Regions from separate parts of the Enterobacter sp. ECC_219_Taxon_10 genome, predicted to be linked through region 2. Evidence: predicted binding sites of a transcription regulator. Region 2 holds the regulator's gene; the other holds the start of a gene.
What was found. Region 2 encodes PhoB, which activates phosphate uptake and scavenging genes when phosphate is short. Its sites were predicted from a motif close to CTGTCATAAAACTGNCNNAT; they were not measured.
Positions count from the first base shown of each region.

Region 1 (5,690 bases), 670 kb from region 2:
GTCGGCAAGCTGCTGCTCGGCGGGCAGGTAGTCCCCGCAGCGGTAGTGCGTGCGCAGCTCCACTTCGAGCTTTGCCGCAATCTCCTGCCAGCGGGTGGGGTAACTGGTCGGATGTCTGGATAAGTGCATACAAATCAATGCCTCGCTTCTCAGATGAAGTGCTTACGCAAACGTTGAGAGAGGAAATCCAGCAGGCTGACGGTGACGATGATGAGCACCATCAGGGCGCAGGTTTGCTGGAACTGGAAACCGCGAATCGCTTCCCACAGGGTGACGCCAACCCCGCCTGCGCCCACCATACCCACGACAGTGGCGGAGCGGACGTTGGACTCAAAGCGGTACAGAGAGTAAGAGATGAGCAGCGGCATCACCTGAGGCAGCACGCCATAGAGGATCTCTTCGATTTTGTTGGCGCCGGTTGCGCGGATGCCTTCCACCGGGCCGGGCTCGATGGCTTCGACCGCTTCGGACAGTAGCTTGGAGAGCACGCCGGTGGTGTGGATGAACAGCGCCATGACGCCCGCGAACGGACCCAGGCCAACGGCCACCACGAACAGCATCGCAAAGACCATTTCATTGATGGCGCGGCAGGCGTCCATCAAGCGGCGCATCGGCTGGTAGACCCACCACGGCACGATGTTTTCAGCGCTCATCAGGCCAAACGGAATGGAGAGAATGACGGCAAGGGCAGTACCCCAGACGGCGATTTGCAGAGTGACCGCCATTTCGCTGAGGTAGTCCTGCCACTGGCTGAAGTCCGGCGGGAAGAAATCGGCGGCGAAGGTGGCCATGTTGCCGGAATCTTTGAAGAGCAGCAGCGGATCCATTTCTGCGCCCTTCCAGGAGATAACCAGCACCGCCAGCAGAATGGCCCAGCTGATGAGCGAGAACCAGCTGCGCTTTGGCGGCGGGAGGGTGATGGTTTGCATGTTGACTCCTTAATCTGTTCTCCCTCTCCCTGTGGGAGAGGGCCGGGGTGAGGGCATCAGCGTGCGCATTTCCCCCTCACCCTAACCCTCTCCCTCAAGGGAGAGGGGACTTGCGTTACTGCACCGCTTTATTCACGCTGGTCATCGCGCCGAGCGCGGCGGTCAGGCGGTCGAGGTCTTCCAGCTGAGCCTGGATTTCAGACACTTTGCTGGTCTTCTCCTCGTCCTTGAGCCCTTTGTTGTCCTTCACGGCCTGCATCTGCTTAAACAGAGCCAGCTGGCGAATCGGGACCAGCTGCAGATCGCTGGACGCGCGGAACGGTGCCCAGCCCAGACGTTCCAGAACCGCTTTCTCTTCCGGCGTTTTGCCGTAGTTCATAAAGAAGTCGTAGACCTTGTCTTTGGTGCTTTCGGAGAGATTTTTGCGCCAGACGATTGGGTCGCCAGGGATCAGCGGCGATTTCCAGATGACCTTCAGCTCTTTCAGCTTGTCCGGCGCGGAGGTCTTCAGCTTGTCGAGGTTTTCTGTGTTGTTGGTGGCAACGTCCACCTGCTTGTTCGCCACGGCCAGCGCGTTGGTTTCGTGCCCGGCGTTCACCGTGCGTTTGAAGTCGCTGGTGGAGATGTTGTTTTTCGCGAAGACGTAGTAGCCGGGAACGAGGAAGCCGGAGGTGGAGTTCGGATCGCCGTTACCAAAAGTCAGCTCTTTGCGTTTGGCGATCATGTCGTTGAGGGTGTTGATCGGGCTGTCTTTGTTGACGATCAGCACGCTCCAGTAGCCAGGGGAGCCATCTGCCGCAACGGTCTGGGCAAAGACCTGGCCGTTGGCGCGGTCCACCGCTTCCATCGCCGAGAGGTTACCGTACCAGGCAATGTCCACTTTGTTGAAGCGCATTCCCTGGATGATACCCGCGTAGTCCGGGGCGAAGAAGGCGTTTACTTTGATCCCCAGCCTGGTTTCCATATCTTTCAGGAACGGTTCCCACTGAGGCTTCAGGTTCTGCTGTGATTCCGTCGAAATAATGCCGAAATTCAGCGCTTTTTCCTGCTCTTCCGCATACGCCGGGCTTAACAGGGTGCTGATGCTGAACATGCTGGTAAAGGCCAGCGCGGCAACGGCTTTATAGTTCATTTCCATTCCTCGTTATGGGGACGTTATGCAGCCTGCGCGCGCTCTTCGACGCGGTTTACGCTGCGGTAGAGATGATCAAAACGTTCGTTATCAAACTGATGGCTCGCGCCATCAAAGAAGACATGCCCCTGCCGCAGGGCGACAATGCGCTCGCAGTAGCGCAGGGCGTAATCCACCTGATGCAGCGTGACCACCACGGTAATGCCGTCGTTCTGGTTGATGTCGCGCAGGGTTTCCATCACGATGCGCGCCGATTCCGGGTCCAGCGAGGCGATAGGCTCGTCGGCCAGAATGATTTGCGCTTTCTGCATCAGCGCGCGGGCGATGGCGACGCGCTGCTGTTGTCCACCGGAGAGGGTGGAGACGCGCTGGTGGGCGAAGTGCGCCATGCCGACGCGGGTCAGCGCCTGTAAGGCTTCCTGCTTCTGGGATGGGGAGAACCAGCGCAGGCAGGTGCGCCAGAACGGGGTGCTGCCGAGGGCGCCAATCAGCACGTTCTCCAGCACCGTAAGACGGTTCACCAGGTTGAACTGCTGGAAGATGTAGCCCGTCCGGGCGCGGCTTTTTCGAATGTCGCTCGCCAGACGCCCTGCGCGCTGCACGGTGTTGCCCAGCAGCTCGACGTGGCTTTCCGGCGTTTTATCGCAGGTAATGAGGCCGCTTAAGTGGCGTAAAAGGGTGGATTTTCCCGAACCAGACGGCCCGAGAAGCGCCACCATGTCGCCCTGCTGGACGGTCAGATCAACGGCATGCAGCGCCTTGTTGTGATTGAAGGTTTTGCTCAGTTTCTCGACGCGGATAACAGTTTGCATGTGCTGGGCCTCACGATAAATGTGGCCTCATGCTCGCGCATCAATATGACATTTGGGTTAAGTGCAGGTTGCGGGAGTTTGAAGAGTTGAGGGGAGTTTGATGACAGGCGGAGGCAGACCGCCCACCGCCCGAAAATTAGTGCTGTTGCTTAACGACGTTAATCATCCACGGCACGCCGTATTTGTCGGTGACCTTACCGAAGCCGTGCGCCCAGAAGGTTTCCTGCCAGGCCATTTCGATATTGCCGCCATCGGCGAGGTTGTCGAACCAGCGCTTGCCTTCCGACACATCCTGCGTGTCGAGCACCAGCGTGAAGCCCGCGTACTGTGCGCTGCTGCCCGGCGGCAGCCCGTCGCTCATCATGATATCGCTGCCCGCAATGCGGACATTGGAGTGGGCGATAGCCGAATCCGGAAACTGCATGCCGGACGGACAGCCTTCTTCGCTGTTATCGCTTTTTGGCATTTCGCCGAAGGTTATTTTATAGAGGAGTTCTGCGCCGACGGCCTGCTGATAGAAGGCGGTAGCCTCTGCACAGTTGCCGGCGAAAGAGATGTAGGGACTTAACGGCATAATCTTTACCTCACGTAAGAAAAGCCCGTTAAGTGTAGTTCCCGAAAGCCCGGTAAGCGAAGCGCCACCGGGCGGGTAAATCAGTTCTTTTTCACGAACTCAGATTTCAGTTTCATTGGACCGAAGCCGTCAATTTTGCAGTCGATATTATGATCGCCTTCAACCAGACGGATATTCTTCACTTTAGTACCAATCTTCAGCATGGAAGAGCTGCCTTTCACCTTCAGATCTTTCACCACGGTGACGCTGTCGCCATCCGCCAGCAGATTGCCGTTCGCATCTTTGACGACCAGCGCATCAGCATCCTGCGCTGGCTCGGCATCATTCCATTCGTGTGCGCATTCCGGGCAGATGAACATGCCATTATCTTCATAGGTGTATTCAGAATTGCATTTTGGACAGTGTGGGAGTTGCATATCGGTATCCTCAAAAGTGTTAACGCGCTGGAAAGTGCCAGCTTAATGACGGCAGAGTGCCGAAAAAGGCGGCAAGTATAGCGCAAATCCACACGTTTGTCGGTGATATTGTGAATTTAAAAAACGCAGAAAATGTATTGTGAGTGACACTTACTGTCAGTCAGCTAAGCGATGCTAACGTCATTAACACGGTGGAAAGAGAAGTCGCTAAATATATCGAATATTTTATTACGGCAAATTGCTACGCACCTTCATTTCAGATAAGGTGAAGCAACACATTGTTATTTATCTTCGAACTTTGCTGCCATACATTTCTTATGGCGGCGGCCTATCCCTCTCTTTTTAGGTGGGTAAATAATGATGATATATCCTGGAGCTTCTTAAAATGGGTCAGGCTTTTTATCTTTTGGCTTCCGGGCCTTGAGGAGAGCTTTACACGCCATGCAGGGATAGCCATTTATTTCTGATTATCTTCAATCAGTTATATTCCGGTGAACATGTTTTCCACACGTGATCATATAAGCCTGAACATTATAATTAAAACAAGTGGCTTAATAAAAGTAATAAATTTGCGTTAAGGAAAGGCTTTTATCATGCACACACAGACCATTTTTGAATTAAGCCAGGAAGCTGAACGTTTGTTACAGCTCGCCCTGCAAAATCTCGATACCCTGAGGTCAATGCCGACAGCGATGCTGGAGAACACGACGGCGGCTATTACGGGAGAAAAGAACAACGTTCTGCCTTTGCATTTTAGTGCGCGGGGCGTCGAAGCACAGCAGGCAACGCTGAATAATGAATTACGCAAAATAACACGTCTGGAAATGGTTCTGGCTATCGTTGGCACGATGAAAGCGGGGAAATCGACCACCATTAATGCCATTGTAGGTACCGAAGTGTTGCCGAACCGCAACCGCCCAATGACGGCGCTTCCTACGCTGATCCGTCATACGCCAGGCCAGAAGGAGCCGGTGCTCCACTTCTCACATGCCTCTCCTATTGATGATTTGATCCACCTGCTGCAGAAAAAGCTCTGCGATTACGATCGCGGCAAGCTGGCTCTGCATCTGGAAATTGATAAGGACATGAATACGCTGCTTGAACGCATTGAGAAAGGCGAGGCCTTTGAAAAGCATCATCTGGGCGCGCAGCCAATATTTCATTGCCTGAAAAGTCTCAATGACCTGGTGAGACTCTCCCAGGCGCTGGGCGTGGCGTTTCCGTTTTCCGAATACGCGGCCATCGAACATATTCCGGTGATTGAAGTGGAGTTCGTGCATCTTGCGGGTCTGGATGCCCACCTCGGGCAGTTGACGCTGCTCGATACCCCCGGCCCCAATGAGGCTGGACAACCGCATCTGCAAAAAATGCTTAGCGAACAGCTCGCCCGCGCGTCGGCGGTGCTGGCGGTGATGGATTATACCCAGCTTAAATCTATTTCTGATGAAGAGGTCCGTCAGGCTATTTCGGTGGCGGGGAAATCAGTGCCTCTTTATGCGCTGGTGAATAAATTCGACCAGAAGGATCGCAATAGCGACGATGAAGAGCAGGTCAGGGCGATGATCTCTGGTACCTTAATGAAAGGCAATATTTCGCCTGGCCAGATCTACCCTGTTTCATCTATGTGGGCGTATCTGGCGAACCGTGCGCGCTACGAAATGAATAGCCACGGACGCCTGCCGGATCATCAGGAGCAGCCCTGGGTGCAGGATTTTGCCGAAGCTGCCCTCGGACGCCGCTGGCGTACGGCGGACCTGGACGATATTGACCATATCCGTCACGCAGCCGATTTGCTGTGGGAAGATTCGCTGTTTGAACAACCGATAC
Region 1 is NZ_CM178005.1:392,259-397,948, forward strand. Features, by position in the region: gene phnF (phosphonate metabolism transcriptional regulator PhnF) at 1-129, opposite strand, end outside; gene phnE (phosphonate ABC transporter, permease protein PhnE) at 150-929, opposite strand; gene phnD (phosphonate ABC transporter substrate-binding protein) at 1,045-2,061, opposite strand; gene phnC (phosphonate ABC transporter ATP-binding protein) at 2,085-2,873, opposite strand; gene yjdN (VOC family metalloprotein YjdN) at 3,010-3,447, opposite strand; gene AC4ICF_RS01775 (zinc ribbon domain-containing protein YjdM) at 3,528-3,863, opposite strand; gene crfC (clamp-binding protein CrfC) at 4,457-5,690, shown strand, end outside.
Region 1: the regulator PhoB is predicted to act here: its motif matches at 2,961-2,980, upstream of phnC (phosphonate ABC transporter ATP-binding protein).

Region 2 (5,690 bases):
GACCATCCCGAGCCAGCCGTTGCTGAAGAAGCCACCGTTGCTCCAGAGGTTGTGAATACCGGTCGGCTGCCCGCCGTTGCCAATTCCCCAGATAATGATCCCGAAACCGGCCACAATCATGATGATGATGGTGGCGACCTTGAAGAAGGAGAACCAGAACTCCAGCTCGCCGAACACCTTCACGCTCATCAGGTTGACGGCGCAAATGATCAGCACCACGCTCAGCACCCAAATCCAGTGCGGCACCGCCGGGAACCAGACGCCCATATAGATGCCGAATGCCGTCACGTCGGCAATCGCCACAATCAAAATTTCAAAGCAGTAGGTCCAGCCGGTGATAAACCCGGCCAGCGGGCCGAGGTTTTCCTGCGCGTAGCGGGAGAAGGAGCTGGCAGACGGGTTGTGAACCGACATTTCGCCGAGGGCGCGCATGATGATATACGCCGCCACGCCGCCGATAATGTACGCCAGCAGAACGCTGGGACCGGCCATTTTGATGGCATCTGCCGAGCCATAAAAAAGACCGGTGCCGATAGCAGAGCCCAGCGCCATAAAGCGGATGTGGCGCGTGCTCAATCCACGTTTAAGTTTGTTAGTGCTTTCCATTTAAATCTTGCCATTCAACACGAAAAAAACAAAAAACCACGGGGCCTTAAGCCCCGTGGTTAAACAGTTTGTTGCCGTTGATTAATGAGCGTTAGATGCGACCTGACGCCCTGCAGCACGATCCCAGATAACCGCCAGAACCAGTGCAACAACGGTAGGCATCAGCCAGGCCAGGCCCTGCTCGGACAGCGGCAGACGCTGTGTCCAGGCTGGCAGAATTTCAGCGAACGCTGATGCTTTAATCCCGTCAAGGATACCAAAAATCAGGCTGATAAACATAGCTGGCGCAATAATTCGTGAGGAGTTATGCCACCACGGACGGGTGAAGCTCAACACCACCAGCACGATGCACGGCGGATAAATCGCCGTCAGCACCGGAATCGAGACCTGAATCAGGTGGCTCAGACCGAGGTTGGACACCGCCATGGAGAAGATACCGAGGATAAACACCAGGGTACGGTATGAGAGCGGCAGATACTGCGCAAAGAACTCTGCGCAGGCGCAGGTCAGGCCAACCGCGGTTACCAGGCACGCCAGGAAGATCAGTGCCGCCAGCAGCATACTGCCCGCACCACCGAAGGTGTGCTGAACGTAACCGTGCAGGATAGCCGCACCGTTGGCGTTTTGATCAACCAGCATCGCGCTATCAGAGCCCAGGCGGAACAGTGCCAGATACAGCAGCGTCAGCCCCACGCCGGCCATCAGGCCAGCCCAGATGGTATAGCGGGTCAGCAGACGCGCTTCGGTCACACCGCGGGAACGCGCGGCGTTAACGATAACGATACCAAACACCATCGCGCCCAGCGTATCCATCGTCAGGTAGCCGTTCACAAAGCCGTTAGAGAACGCGGCGTTTTTATAGGCGTCCATCGCGTCGCTAATTGGACCGGCTGGCCAGATGATGGCCGCCACGGCCAGCACGATCAGCGCCACAATTTTCAGCGGTGCCAGGAAGTTACCGACCGTGTCCAGCAGCTTGCCCGGATAGAGGGAAACCAGGATCACGATGGCAAAGTAAATCAGGCTGTAGATAAACAGCGGCATCGCGCCGTCGCCGGTCAGAGGAGCAATACCTACTTCGAAGGAAACGGTCGCGGTACGCGGGGTCGCAAACAGCGGGCCAACGGCCAGATAGCAGACGGTAGCCAGCAGTACGCCCGCCACTTTACCAATCGGGGTGCTGAGGCTATCCACGCCGCCGCCGACTTTCGCCAGCGCGACAACGGTCAGGACCGGCAGACCCACGGCAGTAATCAGGAAACCAAACGCGGCGGTCCAGACGTGTTCACCCGCCTGTAAGCCAACCATTGGAGGGAAAATGATGTTGCCTGCGCCAACGAACAGCGCAAATGTCATAAAGCCCAGCGCGATAATGTCACGCGATTTTAAGTGATGGGTCATAAAACCTTACTGCCTGTGGATGTGGTGTTGAAAACGTTGAGATTTTCGATTCCCCTGACGGGACGATACAGCCGAAAATTTGCTCAATTTCAGCGGGAAATGCTCCCGTCCTGGCGTGGAGAAGAATAGTTTTTCGATTTACCACGCAAATACAGTCGGTCTGACAGTATCTGGGGGGCAATTTAAACGCTTATAACGTTTAAAGGCAAGGTGGGATCGTAAAACCAGAACAATATGCCAGCATGAAAATACACTCCAGCACAATACGCTAATTATAAGAAAAACCCATGGCTAATCATGCGAACAAAAAACAGCCAGCCGTATAAAATTCACACGCGTTTCGCTTGACTGCAAAGCAAACGGGCCAGCAAACGCTGACCCGTGGAAAGGTAAAATGACACGCCTGCCGTCAGGCGCTCTTTTTGGCAATTAATCGTTCCGGGATAACGAAACTGAAGCGGGTTCCCTTACCCAGGGTACTCTGGATATCAAGACGGCTTTCATGGTGATTCACCGCGTGTTTCACAATCGCCAGCCCCAGTCCGCTCCCCCCCGTCTGCCGCGAACGCGCTTTATCCACCCGGTAGAAACGCTCGGTCAGGCGCGGAATATGCTCCGGGGCAATCCCCGGCCCGTTATCCTCCACGCTAAACTCGGCGCCTGTCGGCGTATGCTGCCAGCGCACCACGATATCCGTCCCTTCCGGCGTATGGTTTACCGCGTTGTACACCAGGTTGGAGATGGCGCTACGCAGTTCATCTTCGCTGCCCAGCACCTTCAGCGTGTTGTCGACCTCAAAGGTCAACTGATGTTTTTTATGGCTTAACGTCTGCGCTTCACGCTCCACGACGCGCAGCATCATTGGCACATCTATGGTGTCATTCAGCGCAAGCGACGGCGCCGCTTCAATCTTCGAGAGCGTCAGCAGCTGTTTCACCAGCCCTTCCATCCGGTGCGTTTGCTCGCGCATCGTGTGTAGCGCTTTTTCACGCGGCGCGCCTTCCAGGGTTTGCTCCTGCATCATCTCCAGGTAGCCCTGCAGCACGGTCAACGGGGTGCGTAGCTCGTGGCTCACATTGGCGAAGAAGTTACGACGCGCCCCTTCCAGCTGGTGCATCTGGGTAACGTCGCGCGCCACCATCAGCCACTGGCGATCGCTGTAGGGCATAACGCGGATTTCCAGATGGCGACCGTTATTCAGCTTCAGATTGTGTGGACGGGTAAAATCACGCTTTTTCAGATACAGCGTGAACTCGGGATAACGCAGAAGATTGAGGATGTTCTGACCATTATCGTCCGGCCAGCGCAGGCCCAGCAGCTGTTGCGCAAGGCCGTTACACCAGAAGATTGTCCCTTCTTCGGTTGTCAGGATCACCGCATCCGGCAGCGACTCTGCACCGCTGCGAAAGCGTTTGATCAGGCTTCCCAGCTCGCGACGGCGCTTTTTATTACGCATCTGCATCTGGTGCAGACCGTACAGCAGCGGCTCCCAGCTGCCGCTTCCCGGCGGCGGCGTCATGCTGCGGTCAACCCACAGCCACCATGAGAGACGCAGCAGGTTCCAGAAATGCCAGACTAACAGCCCGGTGACCGCCGCCAGCAGAAACCACGGCAGATGCCCAAGAAAGGCCCCCAGAATAAGGGCCGGAATACAGCATAAGATCAGTTCAAAGACGAGCCTTTTCCATGACAGACGTTCCAGCACGCGTCACACTCCTGTCATTGTTCAGAAACGGGTCGAGAAACGATAACCCGTGCCGCGGACCGTCTGTACCATGCGATCGTGGCCGCTCAGTTCCAGCGCTTTTCGCAGGCGGCGGATATGTACGTCAACCGTCCGGTCTTCGACATACACGTTAGTTCCCCAGACGTTATTCAGCAACTGCTCGCGGCTGTAAACGCGTTCCGGATGGGTCATAAAGAAGTGCAGGAGTTTAAATTCGGTAGGCCCCATGTCGAGGGGGTTTTCGCCGGTCATCACGCGGTGTGAGGTGGGGTCAAGGCTGAGGCCCTGCATTTCGATCACCTCTTCCACCGCCATCGGCGAAATCCGGCGCATGACGGCCTTAATGCGCGCTACCAGCTCTTTCGGGGAGAAAGGCTTGGTAATGTAATCGTCCGCGCCGGTCTCCAGACCGCGCACGCGATCCTCTTCCTCTCCGCGCGCCGTGAGCATCACAACCGGAATATCGCGGGTCAGCGCTTCACGCTTCAGGTGTTTGATAAACTGCAGTCCGGAGCCGCCGGGCAACATCCAGTCAAGCAGAATCAGATCGGGCCAGGGTTCATTCAGCTGGTTCACCGCGCTGTCATAATCTTCCGCTTCAACCGGCTGGAAGCCATTTTGTTCGAGCACGAAGCACACCATTTCACGAATTGGAGCTTCATCTTCTACGACCAGAATACGTCTCGCCATACTTTGCCCTGTCTTATCTTATTTAAGTTACAAGTTTGTAATGCGGCGCCATTATGCGTCAGTTTTATGACAGATTTATGAAAAACAGTACCACTACAAATGGCAAACTGTTGTTTTATTACAGCGGTTATTTTCCTCTCCCTGACAGTTTATAATCGCCCGCATCGTTTTTCGCCACGGATCTCCTATGCGCATACTTCACACCTCGGACTGGCATCTGGGTCAAAATTTTTACAGCAAAAGCCGTGCGGCTGAACATGAAGCGTTCCTGAACTGGCTGCTGGAAACGGCCCGGACGCACGAGGTGGACGCGATTATCGTGGCGGGTGACATCTTTGATACCGGCTCGCCCCCCAGCTATGCGCGTGAGCTGTACAACCGCTTCGTTGTCAACCTGCAGCAGACCGGCTGTCATCTGGTGATTGTCGCCGGCAACCATGATTCCGTCGCGACGCTCAATGAATCCCGCGACATCCTGGCGTTTCTCAATACCACCGTGGTCGCCAGCGCCGGGCACGCGCCCCAGATCCTGAAAAAACGCGACGGCACCCCGGGGGCGGTACTGTGCCCCATTCCGTTTTTACGGCCGCGCGACATCGTGCAAAGCCAGGCGGGGCTGTCGGGTGCGGAAAAGCAGCAGCATTTATTACAGGCCATCACCGATTATTACCACCAGCAGCATGCCGATGCCTGCGCCCTGCGCGGTGAACAGGCCATTCCGGTCATTGCCACCGGGCACCTCACCACCGTCGGGGCCAGTAAAAGTGACGCTGTCCGCGAGATCTATATCGGCACGCTGGATGCGTTCCCGGCGCAAAACTTCCCGCCAGCCGACTACATCGCGCTCGGGCACATTCACCGTGCCCAGGTCATCGGCGGCTGCGAGCATATCCGCTACTGTGGTTCCCCTATTTCGCTCAGCTTCGATGAAACCGGGAAAGCCAAGTCCGTGCATCTGGTGAGCTTCAGCGAGGGTAAACTCAGCGCCGTCGAGACGCTGGAGGTGCCGGTCACCCAGCCGCTGGCGGTGCTGAAGGGCGATCTGGACGCCATTACCGCCCAGCTTGAGCAGTGGCGCGGCGCGGAGCTTAACCCGCCCGTCTGGCTGGATATCGAAATCACCACCGACGACTATCTCCACGATATGCAGCGGAAAATTCAGGCGCTGACCGAAGAGTTGCCGGTAGAGGTGTTGCTGGTGCGCCGCAGCCGCGAGCAGCGCGAGAAAATTCTGCTCGGCACCCAGCGCGAAACCCTCAGTGAACTG
Region 2 is NZ_CM178005.1:1,061,264-1,066,953, reverse strand. Features, by position in the region: gene proY (proline-specific permease ProY) at 1-606, opposite strand, end outside; gene brnQ (branched-chain amino acid transporter carrier protein BrnQ) at 688-2,007, opposite strand; gene phoR (phosphate regulon sensor histidine kinase PhoR) at 2,417-3,712, opposite strand; gene phoB (phosphate response regulator transcription factor PhoB) at 3,734-4,423, opposite strand; gene sbcD (exonuclease subunit SbcD) at 4,611-5,690, shown strand, end outside.